DNA from 4 places in the Erwinia tasmaniensis Et1/99 genome. Region 3 is predicted to be linked to each of the others. Evidence: predicted binding sites of a transcription regulator. Region 3 holds the regulator's gene; each other region holds the start of a gene.
The links. The regulator CRP, encoded in region 3, controls carbon source genes, mostly activating them, when cyclic AMP is high. The targets are predictions, from matches to a motif close to ATGTGANNNNNNTCACAT.
Positions count from the first base shown of each region.

Region 1: cdd (cytidine deaminase) is a predicted target of CRP. The motif match lies at 1,437-1,454, and genes of this name have one in related genera.
Region 2: udp (uridine phosphorylase) is a predicted target of CRP. The motif match lies at 1,489-1,506, and genes of this name have one in related genera.
Region 4: epd (erythrose-4-phosphate dehydrogenase) is a predicted target of CRP. The motif match lies at 1,805-1,822, and genes of this name have one in related genera.

Region 1 covers NC_010694.1:1,458,773-1,461,902, reverse strand. Annotated here, with positions in the region: gene metG (methionine--tRNA ligase) at 1-243, shown strand, start outside; gene ETA_RS07575 (murein hydrolase regulator LrgA) at 304-699, shown strand; gene ETA_RS07570 (CidB/LrgB family autolysis modulator) at 692-1,384, shown strand; gene cdd (cytidine deaminase) at 1,509-2,399, shown strand; gene ETA_RS07560 (NAD-dependent malic enzyme) at 2,529-3,130, shown strand, end outside.
Region 2 covers NC_010694.1:276,912-280,041, reverse strand. Annotated here, with positions in the region: gene rmuC (DNA recombination protein RmuC) at 1-429, opposite strand, end outside; gene udp (uridine phosphorylase) at 603-1,367, opposite strand; gene ETA_RS02240 (dienelactone hydrolase family protein) at 1,656-2,492, shown strand; gene metE (5-methyltetrahydropteroyltriglutamate--homocysteine S-methyltransferase) at 2,553-3,130, opposite strand, start outside.
Region 3 covers NC_010694.1:3,553,836-3,556,965, forward strand. Annotated here, with positions in the region: gene ETA_RS17150 (OsmC family protein) at 2-409, opposite strand; gene crp (cAMP-activated global transcriptional regulator CRP) at 775-1,407, shown strand; gene ETA_RS17160 (YccS/YhfK family putative transporter) at 1,470-3,130, shown strand, end outside.
Region 4 covers NC_010694.1:3,141,198-3,144,327, forward strand. Annotated here, with positions in the region: gene pgk (phosphoglycerate kinase) at 1-538, opposite strand, end outside; gene epd (erythrose-4-phosphate dehydrogenase) at 560-1,606, opposite strand; gene tkt (transketolase) at 1,877-3,130, opposite strand, start outside.

The DNA of each region.
Region 1 (3,130 bases), 1.8 Mb from region 3:
CTGCTGCGCCTGACGCTGGATATCGGCGGCGAAAAACGTAATGTCTTCTCGGGCATTCGCGCCGCCTACCCCGATCCGGCGCTGCTGGTGGGGCGTCTGACGGTAATGGTGGCCAATCTGGCTCCGCGTAAAATGCGCTTCGGTCTTTCAGAAGGTATGGTGATGGCCGCAGGGCCTGGCGGAAAGGATATCTTCCTGCTTAGCCCGGACAGCGGCGCACAGCCAGGACAGCAGGTTAAGTAATCATCATATGATGGCGGGGCGGCGGCCGGGTCGCCGCCCCCGACAGGCTCTGGAGTTGACATGCGTTCTTTTCTGCACGTTATCTGGCAATATCTGCGCGCCTTTTTCGTTATCTGGCTCTGCCTGTACGCCGGACGTGGCGTGGCCTGGCTGCTGCCCATCGCTATCCCCGCCAGCATTCTCGGCATGCTGCTGCTGTTTATTCTGCTCAGTGCCAATATCCTTCCACTTGCCTGGGTCAAACCGGGCTGCAATCTGCTTATTCGCTATATGGCGCTGCTGTTCGTCCCCATCAGCGTTGGCATCATGGATCATATGGATATTCTTAGCGCCCAGTTTGCTCCGATCGTGATTTCCTGTGCGGTCGGCACGCTGATAGTGCTGATGACCACCGGTATGGTGGCGCAGCGTATGGACAATCGTCATAGCCGACGTCTGGAAGGCAAAGATGAATGATATCTGGTGGTCACTGCCGTTAACCGTGCTGGTGTTTCTGGCCGCGCGCCGGCTGGCGGCCAGCGTCAGGATCTCCGTCTGCAACCCGCTGCTGATTGCGGTGGCGGTTATTATTCCGCTGTTACTGCTGCTGCAAATGCCCTATACGCGCTATTTTCAGGGCAGCGCATGGCTTAACCAGCTTCTGCAACCGGCGGTCGTGGCGCTGGCGCTACCGCTTTATGAGCAGATGCATCAGATCCGCGCGCGCTGGAAGTCTATTATCAGCATCTGTTTTATTGGCAGTCTGACCGCAATGATCTCCGGCACCGCCATCGCACTATGGCTGGGGGCCACGCCGCAAATCGCCGCCACCCTGCTCCCCAAATCGGTTACTACCCCCATTGCGATGGCGGTTTCCGCTACGCTCGGCGGCATACCCGCCATCAGCGCCGTCTGCGTGCTGATAGCGGGCGTACTGGGCGCGGTATTCGGCCATATGCTGCTCAATCTGTTGCGCATACGCAGCAAGTCTGCACGCGGGCTGGCGATTGGCAGTGCTTCACACGCGCTGGGCACCGCGCGCGCTGCCGAGGTTGATTATCAGGAGGGGGCGTTCAGCTCTCTGGCGCTGGTGCTGTGTGGCATTATCACCTCACTGCTGGCACCGTTTATTTTCCCGCTACTGCTCAAACTATGCGGTTAAACTTGCGATAAATCTCTCATTTTGGCGATGAGTTTCACATATTACATTGATGGAGCGACTTAGATCACATATAACTGGCTGCCCGCCCGTTGATATGGGCTTGCATTTCGCGCACGAGGCCACTATGCACCCGCGTTTCCAGACGGCATTTGCCACCCTCTCCCCCCTGTTACAACAGGCTATACGCCCGATACTTTCCTCCGCTGATTTTGCCGGTTTTATCAGCGCGCAGCAGGCTGACGGTGTAAAACAGCAGTGCGGGCTTGATGACAGCGAGCTGGCCTTTACGCTGCTGCCGCTGGCAGCGGCCTGCGCGGTTGCGCCGCTGTCTGATTTTAACGTAGGTGCCGTCGCACGCGGCAAAAGCGGCACGCTGTATTTTGGGGCCAATATGGAGTTTGTCGGCGCCACGATGCAGCAAACCGTCCACGCCGAGCAGAGCGCGGTGACACATGCCTGGCTGCGCGGAGAAAGCGGGCTGGCAGGCATCACCGTAAACTACACGCCGTGCGGGCACTGCCGTCAGTTTATGAACGAGCTGAACAGCGGCACCGATCTGACCATTGAGCTACCGGGCAGGGCCGCCGCCACGTTAGGGCATTATCTGCCAGACTCATTCGGCCCCCGCGACCTCGCCATCACCACCCTGCTGATGGACGAAGTCGACCACGGGATCGCACCCAGGGGCGATAAGCTCGAGCAGGCGGCGCTGGCTGCCGCCAACCAGAGTCATGCGCCTTACAGCGGGGCCTGTTCCGGCGTGGCGCTGCAAACCCGTAGCGGAGCGATCTATGCCGGGCGCTATGCGGAAAATGCCGCCTTTAACCCCAGCCTGCCGCCTCTGCAGGGCGCGTTGAACTTGCTCAATCTGGGCGGAGAAGAATTGAGTGATATCCGGCGGGCGGTGCTCGCCGAAGCATCGGGGGCAAAGTTAAGCCAGCGCAGCGCCAGTGCCGCAACCCTTGCCGCGCTGGGATGCCACGATCTCATCACCATTCCGCTGGTGAAAATGTAATAAACTGGCGTTAAGACGCAAAAAGTCACCGCTTTTGTTATCAGCTGTTAACAAAAGCTGTACTTTCAGATGAATTATTTTAGGATTGGCGCCATAACATCTTCCCGCCCCTGAAAGAGTAAGAATGACATGGAACTCGAATACGAAAGTAAACGATCGCTGTATATCCCCTATGCCGGCCCCATCCTGCTGGAATTTCCTCTGCTGAATAAAGGCAGCGCCTTCTCGATTGAGGAGCGCAATGACTTTAACCTCAACGGCCTGCTGCCGGAAACGGTAGAAAGCATTGAGGAGCAGGCAGAGCGTGCGTGGCGTCAGTTCCAGGACTTTAAAAATAATAACGATAAGCACGTCTACTTACGCAATATCCAGGACACTAACGAAACCCTGTTTTATCGCCTGCTGGACAATCATCTGGAAGAGATGATGCCCATTATTTACACCCCGACCGTGGGTGCGGCGTGTGAACACTTTTCAGAGATCTATCGCCGCGCACGCGGCCTGTTTATCTCCTACCCAAACCGCGCCAACATCGAAGACATGTTGCAGAATGCCACCAAGCAGAACGTCAAGGTGATCGTGGTCACCGACGGCGAGCGTATCCTCGGCCTCGGCGATCAGGGGATTGGCGGTATGGGCATCCCGATTGGCAAACTGTCGCTGTACACCGCCTGTGGCGGCATCAGCCCGGCGTACACGCTGCCGGTCGTTCTTGATGTCGGAACAAATAA
Region 2 (3,130 bases), 610 kb from region 3:
TTCGCTGTTGACCAGAAGCCGCTGTTTCTCTTCAGCGGCGATACGGGTCTCTTCCAGCCGAATGGTGACTTCGCGCAGCTCCGCTTCCTGGGCGCTGTTAATCTCCAGCTGCGCGCGCAGTTCTCGCGCCAGCCGTTCGGTTTCACTGCGCCAGTGCTCAAGGTGGTGAAGTTTCTCCTCGGCGGCCGCCAGAGAACCATACAGCTGGCGCTGCTCCTGTTCACTCTGCGTTTGCCGCAGCAGATGGCCGTCCAGCTGCTGCTGCAAGCGCTGGCGTTCATCCTGCATCTGGTCAGCCGACTGGAGCAGCAGTAGCCGTTCAGTTTCGCCCTTCGCCAGCTGCTGCTGGCCGCGCAGCGAGGCAAACAGCCAGCCTGCCAGGATTCCGATCAGAGCAAAGCCTGCTCCGTACATAATTGTGACGTCCACCCTCTTTCTCCTGCTAAGCCCTGACTGGGGAAAAATAGAGGCACACTGTATAAATGTCCAGACAAAATGCAGCAGAGCGCGCGCCGTCAAAGTCAAAAAGCGAGGCGGCTCCAGGATATATTGCAAGGAAGCGATATTTGCAGGCCACAAACCGGCGTGGCCCGCATCAGGGATTACTTAAGCAGAAGACGCGCCGCTTCAACCACGATTTTCACCGCGTCACTCTCGGTTCTTTTCATGGTTTCCGCATCCGGGATTTCTTGCTGGGTTCGGTTGACAATCACCCCGGCGACCATTCCGGCGCGCAGTCCCTGACTGGCGCACATGGTGAGCAACGTTGCCGATTCCATTTCATAGTTCAGCACGCCCATCTGCTGCCACTCTTTCATTGAATGTTGGAAGCGGCTCACCACTCGACCAGAGAAGGTGTCATAACGCTCCTGGCCAGGATAGAAGGTGTCGGAGGACGCCGTAATGCCGATATGCGTTTTTGCCCCCTGTGCCTTTGCCGCATCCACTAACGCGGTGGTACAGGTAAAGTCCGCCACCGCCGGAAACTCCAGCGGTGCAAAGTGCAGGCTGGCCCCATCCAGTCTGACTGAACCCGTGGTAACGAGCACATCGCCCACGTTGATGTCAGGTTGGATAGCGCCGGTCGTGCCAACGCGCAGAAAAGTGCGTACGCCAAGCTGTGCCAGCTCTTCCACCGCGATGGAGGTAGAAGGCCCGCCGATCCCGGTTGAACACACAATAACCGCCTTGCCGCCAAGCTCGGCGCGCCAGGTGGTAAATTCGCGGTGCGAAGCCAGATGAACAGGGTTATCCATCAGGGCCGCTATTTTTTTCACCCGCTCCGGGTCGCCGGGCACAATGGCCAGCGTAGCGCCCTGAAGATCGGCATGGGTAAGGCCAAGATGGAAGACGTCAGACTGTGCCATTAAAAACTCCTGATACGAAACATAGGGGGGTATAGAAAATGCCAATGTAGGTAAATCGCGGCAAAATTTATGTGATAGACATCATTTATCAAAATGAAAACCACATCGTAAATACATAAAAATGCGATAAATGTCACATTTAACCATCACCCATGGTCATTTTCCCACGTTTGGTACTGTGGTTCGGCTTTATCTGATGATAAGGAGTTACCCTGATTCGATCGCTAATCCCATCACATTCCCGACTATAGTTAGCTGACAGCACGTAGCGCCTGCACGGAGATGACCATGAAACCCGAAGATAACATGACGCAAGAATCGAGCAACAACGGCTTTGCACCAGCGGCCTTGCCTGCCGCTGCCACCATGATAACGACCCAAAGCGCCGACATTCTCAGTGGTGAGACATCCATCCCAACTCAGGGCGAGAATATGCCCGCGTTCCACGCTAAACCACGCCATGCGCAAGGCCCCTTGCCGGTGGTATTGGTGGTGCAGGAGATTTTTGGCGTTCACGAACATATCCGCGATATCTGCCGCCGACTGGCGCTGGAAGGCTATCTGGCGGTGGCCCCTGAACTTTATTTTCGTCAGGGTGACCCGGCTGATTACCGCGATATTCCCACATTGCTTGAAGAACTGGTCAGCAAGGTGCCTGACAGTCAGGTGCTGGCCGATCTTGACCATGTGGCGAACTGGGCATCACGTCACGGCGGTGATATGCGACGTTTAGCCATGACCGGTTTTTGCTGGGGTGGACGTATTGCCTGGCTTTATGCCGCGCACAATCCGCAGCTGAAGGTGGCCGTCGCCTGGTATGGCAAGCTGGTGGGAGAAAAGACAATGAAGCAGCAGAAGCACCCGGTGGATATTGCGGTGGATCTGAATGCGCCTGTTTTAGGACTTTATGGCGGTAAGGATGACAGTATTCCTCTCGACAGCATTGAAACCATGCGTCATGCGCTGCGTGCCGCCAATGCCAACGCCGAAATTGTTGTTTATCCCGATGCCGGGCACGCTTTTAACGCGGACTACAGACCAGGCTATGATGCCGAAGCCGCCCAAGACGGCTGGCAACGCATGCTGGCCTGGTTCAGACAGTATGGCGTAACGCCTGAAGCATAAAAAAGGGGGCGCTCAGCGCCCCAAGTTAATCGTTACAACAAAGCACAACAACACAGATAATTACGCTTTTTGTGCCTGACGCAGGTTTTGCGCCGCTTTCACCATGTTTGCCAGCGCCTGGCGAGTTTCCGTCCAGCCGCGCGTTTTCAGGCCACAGTCCGGGTTCACCCACAGACGTTCTGTCGGGATACGCTGCGCCGCTTTAAGCAGCAGGGCTTCCACCCACTCTACGCTCGGTACGTTCGGCGAGTGAATATCGTAAACGCCGGGACCGATTTCGTTCGGGTATTCGAATTCTTCAAACGACTCCAGCAGTTCCATATCAGAACGAGAGGTTTCGATGGTAATAACATCCGCATCCAGCGCGGCAATCGAATCCATGATGTCGTTGAACTCGCAGTAACACATGTGGGTGTGGATCTGGGTGTCGTCCTGCGCGACTGCGGCATTCAGGCGGAAGGCGTCGACCGCCCACTCCAGATAAGCCCCCCAGTCGGACTGATGCAGCGGCAACCCCTCACGCAGGGCAGGTTCATCAATCTGAATGATGCCGATGCCCGCTTTTTCCAGGTCTTCAACTTCATCACGCAGCGCCAGCGCAATCTGTTTGGCAATGGTTTCACGCGAAACATCTTCAC
Region 3 (3,130 bases):
ATCAGGCCAGTTCGATCACTTCGTAACTGTGGCCGATCTCCACTCCTTTGCCCAGCATGATCGCCACCGAGCAGTATTTTTCCGCAGAAAGATCGACCGCACGCGCTACCGCGTTATCCGCCAGCGCTTTTCCGCTGACAATGAAATGCAGATTGATATGGGTGAAAATACGCGGGGCCTCTTCGCGACGCTCTGAAGTCAGTTTCACCTCACAGTCGGCCACGTTATGGCGGCCCTTCTGCAGAATGGAAACGACATCAATGGCGCTACAGCCTCCGGCGGCCATCAGCACCATTTCCATCGGACTTGGCGCTTTATCACCCGAATTACCATCCATCAGCACCTGGTGACCGGATGAGGATTCTCCCAAAAACGTCATCCCTTCAACCCATTTGACTCGTGCCTGCATAACAAAATCCTCGAATTCATTCAGTTAGAGCAGGGTACGCCGCCGTCACTAAAACGGCAACGTTCTGTTTTTCTGACTATGCTGAAGCGAGACAACAGAAGACAGCCATCTCAAGCTGTGCTACAAACGGAGCTGTAAAATTTCACCTGCATTCAAGCGTCGGTGAAAGCAGAACAACGGCACGCGGCCAGCTCTGAAAAAGGCCCATGTTTCTTCCTACGGGAACGCTTGACTATTTCAACGCCTGGCAGGGATTCAGCTCCCGTATATTCCTATTATTACGTGCGACAGCAAGATAAGCATCACCCTTGCAGCGTGAAAAACAGGATGTATTCAGGCACGATAACAACAGAGGATAACAGCGAATGGTTCTCGGCAAACCGCAAACAGACCCAACTCTAGAATGGTTCCTGTCACATTGCCATATTCACAAATATCCGTCCAAAAGCACGCTGATACACCAGGGTGAGAAGGCCGAGACCCTTTACTACATCGTCAAGGGCTCTGTGGCAGTGCTGATCAAGGATGAAGAAGGCAAAGAGATGATCCTCTCCTATCTCAACCAGGGGGATTTTATCGGCGAGCTGGGCCTCTTTGAAGAGGGACAGGAGCGCAGCGCATGGGTACGTGCAAAGGCAGCCTGCGAAGTAGCTGAAATCTCTTACAAAAAATTCCGTCAGCTGATCCAGGTCAATCCTGACATCCTGATGCGCCTGTCTTCACAAATGGCGCGCCGCCTGCAGGTCACCTCGGAAAAAGTGGGGAATTTAGCTTTTCTTGATGTGACCGGACGCATCGCCCAGACGCTGCTGAACCTGGCGAAACAGCCTGACTCAATGACGCACCCCGACGGAATGCAGATCAAAATTACGCGTCAGGAGATCGGCCAGATCGTCGGCTGCTCGCGCGAAACGGTGGGTCGTATTCTGAAAATGCTGGAAGATCAAAATCTGATTTCTGCACACGGTAAAACTATCGTCGTTTACGGCACGCGTTAACCGCTTCTGAACCCACGGCGCGACAGCCCCCTGCCGCGCCTTTTTTTTATTTGGTGCGGCTGATGTGGCGGAGAATTATCTATCAACCTGAAGTGAACTATGCCCTGCGGCAAACGCTGGTGCTCTGTTTGCCGGTCGCGCTTGGCTGGTTGCTGGGTGATTTACAAAAAGGCCTGCTGTTTTCTCTGGTGCCCGCCTGCTGCAACAATGCCGGGCTGGATACGCCACACAGACGCTTCTTCAAACGCCTGGTGGTTGGCGGTAGCCTGTTCGCCGGCAGCAGTTTTGTTATCCAGTATGCCGCCGCCCAGGGCGCCCCCCTGCCGCTGATCCTGCTGGCGATGGCGCTGCTGTTAGGGGTGACTGGTGAGATAAGCCCGCTGCATGGCCGGCTCATGCCCGCTTCGCTGATCGCCGCCATTTTTACCCTTAGCCTCGCGGGCAGAGTGCCGATGTGGCAGCCTCCGCTGCTGTATATCCTTGGCACCATCTGGTACGGGGTATTTAACTGGTTCTGGTTCTGGCTGTGGAAAGAGCAGCCGATGCGCGAAACGCTCAGCCTGCTTTACCGCGAACTCGCGGACTACTGCGAGGCAAAATATCGTCATTTAAACCAGTTGAACGATCCCTCAACGGCAATGCCGCCGCTGTTCGCCCGACAACAGAAAGCCGTCGACCTCATTACCACCTGTTACCAACAGATCCATATGCTGGCAGCCAACCGCAACCAGCACTATCAGCCCCTGATGCGCGCATTCCAGGTGGCGCTGGATCTACAGGAACATATCGCCGTTAGCCTGCATCAGCCTGAAGACGTCAAAAAACTGGTACGCCAGAGTCACGCCGAGGCGGTGATCCGCTGGAACGCACAGCGCATCGCCGCGCGCCTGCGTGAACTGGCAGACGATATTCTTTATCACCGCTTTCCCAAACGCTTCACTCTGGAACAGCCGCTGGAAGCGCTGGAGAAGATTGTCCGCCAGCACCCTGATAACCCGGTCGGTAATTTTTGCTACTATCATTTCAGCCGTATTGGGCGCGTGCTGCGCGCCCAACGCCCGCTCTACCGCCGCGATCTGATGGCAGACCGCCAGCGCCGCCTGCCGCTGCTACCGGCGCTGAAAAGCTATCTGTCGCTAAAATCCATCGCTTTGCGAACCGCCGCCCGCTTCGGCGTCATGCTCACCTTTGCCAGTACGCTGGCGCTGTTTTTAAATATGCCGAAGCCGTATTGGATACTGATGACCGTAATGTTTGTCAGCCTGAACGGCTACAGCGCCACCCGCGTGCGTATTCAGCACCGAGCGCTCGGCACCCTTGCCGGGCTGGCGGTGGCCGCGCTGGCCCTGCGTCTGCATGCTCCAGAATCGATGACATTACTGGTAATGCTGGCCATTACTCTGGTCAGTTACCTGTTTTTACGCAAGTTCTATGGCTGGGCAACGGTAGGGTTTACGGTCACCGCCGTTTATTCCCTTCAGCTTTTGTCGCTGAACGGAGAGGGATTCTTATTACCGCGTCTGATTGATACCCTGATGGGCTGCCTGATCGCCTTCGGCGGCAATATCTGGCTGTGGCCACAGTGGCAGAGCGCGCTGCTGCGCCAGAACGCACATGACGCGCTGGAGGCTTATCAGGAAGCGTTGCGGATGCTATTGGGCAATGAGCAGAATGTTAGCAGGCTGGCAAACCAGCGTATCAAAGTCAACCAGGCACATAACGC
Region 4 (3,130 bases), 410 kb from region 3:
TCAACGCTTTGCCTAAGGCTTCAAGTTCAGCTGACAGCAGCGGGCCTGCACAGGCAACCGGAGCAAACTTGCCCACGCCGTGGGTAGAAGCCTGCGCGCGGTGCGCGGTGCCGAAGGCGTCCATCACGAAGATGTCGCACAGTGCGGCATATTTTTTGGAGAGGGTTTCGTCGTCTTTCTTTTCGCCTTTGTTAAAGCGAACGTTCTCCAGCACCACCAGCTTACCAGCGGCAAGTTCAACGCCGTCAAGGTAGTCTTTAGCCAGGGAGACATTCTCTGCACCCAGCTTCTCTTTCAGATAGTTCACTACCGGCAGCAGAGAGAACTCTTCATTGTATTCACCTTCGGTCGGGCGGCCCAGATGGGATGTCACCATCACTTTAGCGCCCTGCTTCAGCGCCGCTTCGATGGTCGGCAGAGAAGCGCGAATACGTGCATCAGACGTCACTTTCCCTTCTTTTACCGGCACGTTCAGATCGGCACGGATCAGAACACGTTTACCAGCAAGATCCAGATCGGTCATCTTAATTACAGACATGGTGAACCCTCTCGTTGATTCTCAAAGTTTTATTGACGCAGCCGCGTCCAGGCTGAAACCGCTGGCGGCCATCGCTAACGTGGTATCGATCATGCGGTTAGCAAAGCCCCATTCGTTGTCACACCAGACTAACGTCTTAATCAGGTGTTGACCACTGACCCGAGTTTGCGTGCCATCAACGATGGCACTGTGCGGATCGTGATTAAAATCAATAGAGACTAACGGTAATTCCGTGTAGTCGACTATACCACTAAACGCCCCTAATGATGCACTGTGCAGCAGAGCATTGACTTCGCTGGCTTTCACCGCGTCGCGTACGCTGACGCTAAGATCGATAGCCGTGACGTTGATGGTCGGTACGCGTACCGCTATTGCTTCAAAGCGGTCATTAAATTTCGGGAATATGCGCGTGATCCCGGCGGCCAGGCGCGTATCGACCGGAATAATCGACTGACTGGCGGCGCGGGTACGGCGCAGATCCGGGTGATAAGCATCAATTACCTGCTGGTCGTGCATCGCCGAGTGAATGGTGGTTACCGTACCCGATTCAATCCCCCAGGCATCATCCAGCAGTTTGATTATCGGAATAATGCAGTTAGTGGTGCAGGAGGCATTGGATACCAGTAAATGCTCTGGCAGAAGCTCTTTTTCATTGACGCCGTACACCACCGTGGCATCCAAATCATGACCGCCAGGATGCGAGAACAACACTTTTCTGGCACCGGCCTTCAGGTGAGCTTCTCCATCGGCACGACTGCCGTAAACCCCGGTGCAGTCCAATACGATATCAACGTTCAGCTCGCGCCACGGCAGACTGCCAATCTCCGGGATATGCAGCAGGCGAATAGTGTCATCGCCGACCGTCAACAGGTCGCGCTCCTGACGCACGTCCCAGGCGAAACGCCCGTGGCTGGTATCATATTTCAGCAGGTGCGCCATTCCGGCCGCATCAGCCAGTTCATTGATCGCAACCGCGCTGATTTCAGCCCGTCGCCCGGTTTCATAGAGCGCACGTAAAACGTTGCGCCCAATGCGACCAAAACCATTAATGGCAATGCGAACGGTCATAGCACTCCAAATCTGAATTCATCTTGAAATTGGACAATCAGCCTGAGCCAGCAGTCGGAAATTGTACAGAAAATTCTGCGCTAAAACATTGAACGCTGCCGCCAACGGCCTGCATACAGAATGAAACTGAAACGCTTCAGCTAGAGTAATAGATGTGAGGAATAATGGGAATGACTGGGATCAATTGTGGCACGTAACTTTCGATCTGCGTCACAAAATTAGCAATTAGTGGGGAATGGGCGGATCGTCGATCCGCCCATTTATGTAGCGTTACAGCAGCTCTTTCGCTTTGGCAACCACGTTATCAACGGTGAAGCCAAATAGCTCAAACAGTTGCTCTGCCGGAGCCGACTCGCCGAAGCTGGTCATGGCAACAATGGCACCGTTCAAGCCGGTATATTTGAACCAGTAATCGGCGATACCGGCCTCAATCGCCACGCGGGCGCTGACAGCTTTCGGCAACACGGATTCACGGTAGGCCGCATCCTGCTTGTCGAAGGCATCGGTAGACGGCATGGAAACCACACGCGCTTTACGCCCTTCAGCAGTCAGCTTGTCATATGCCCCCACCGCCAGCTCCACTTCGGAACCGGTAGCGATAAAGATCACTTCCGGCGTTCCCGCGCAATCTTTCAGTACATAGGCACCACGGGCTACGTTCGCCAGCTGTTCAGCGGTACGATCCTGCTGCGCCAGGTTCTGGCGTGAGAGGATCAGTGCCGTTGGGCCGTCATGGCGTTCAATGGCATATTTCCACGCGATAGCGGATTCAACCTGGTCACACGGACGCCAGGTACTTATGTTTGGCGTCACACGCAGGCTCGCCAACTGTTCGACAGGCTGATGAGTCGGGCCATCTTCACCCAGTCCGATTGAGTCATGGGTATAAACCATTACCTGACGAATTTTCATCAGTGCGGCCATACGCACGGCGTTTCGCGCATACTCAACAAACATCAGGAAGGTCGCCGTATAAGGCAGGAAACCACCGTGCAGCGTAATGCCGTTAGCAATGGCGGTCATACCGAATTCGCGCACGCCATAGTGGATATAGTTACCCGCAGCGTCTTCGTTGATCGGCTTAGAGCCGGACCACATGGTCAGGTTGCTTGGAGCCAGGTCAGCGGAGCCGCCCAGGTACTCCGGCAGCAATTTACCGAAGGCTTCGATGGCGTTCTGCGAGGCTTTGCGGCTGGCGATTTTCGCAGGATTAGCCTGCAGCTGCTCGACGAACTTCTGCGATTCAGCAGCCCAGTTGGCCGGCAGTTCGTTTTTGACACGACGCTTGAACTCTTCGGCCAGCTCTGGGAAAGCCTGTGCATAGGCCGCAAACTTGTCGTTCCAGGCCGCTTCTTTGGCTTGGCCGGCTTCTTTAGCATCCCACTGCGCGTAGATATTTTGTGGGATCTCAAACGGCGCGTGATCCCAACCCAGCTGCTTACGGGTCAGGGCAATTTCTTCATCTCCCAGCGGTGCGCCGTGAGAGTCGTGCGTACCGGCTTTGTTCGGTGAACCGAAACCGAT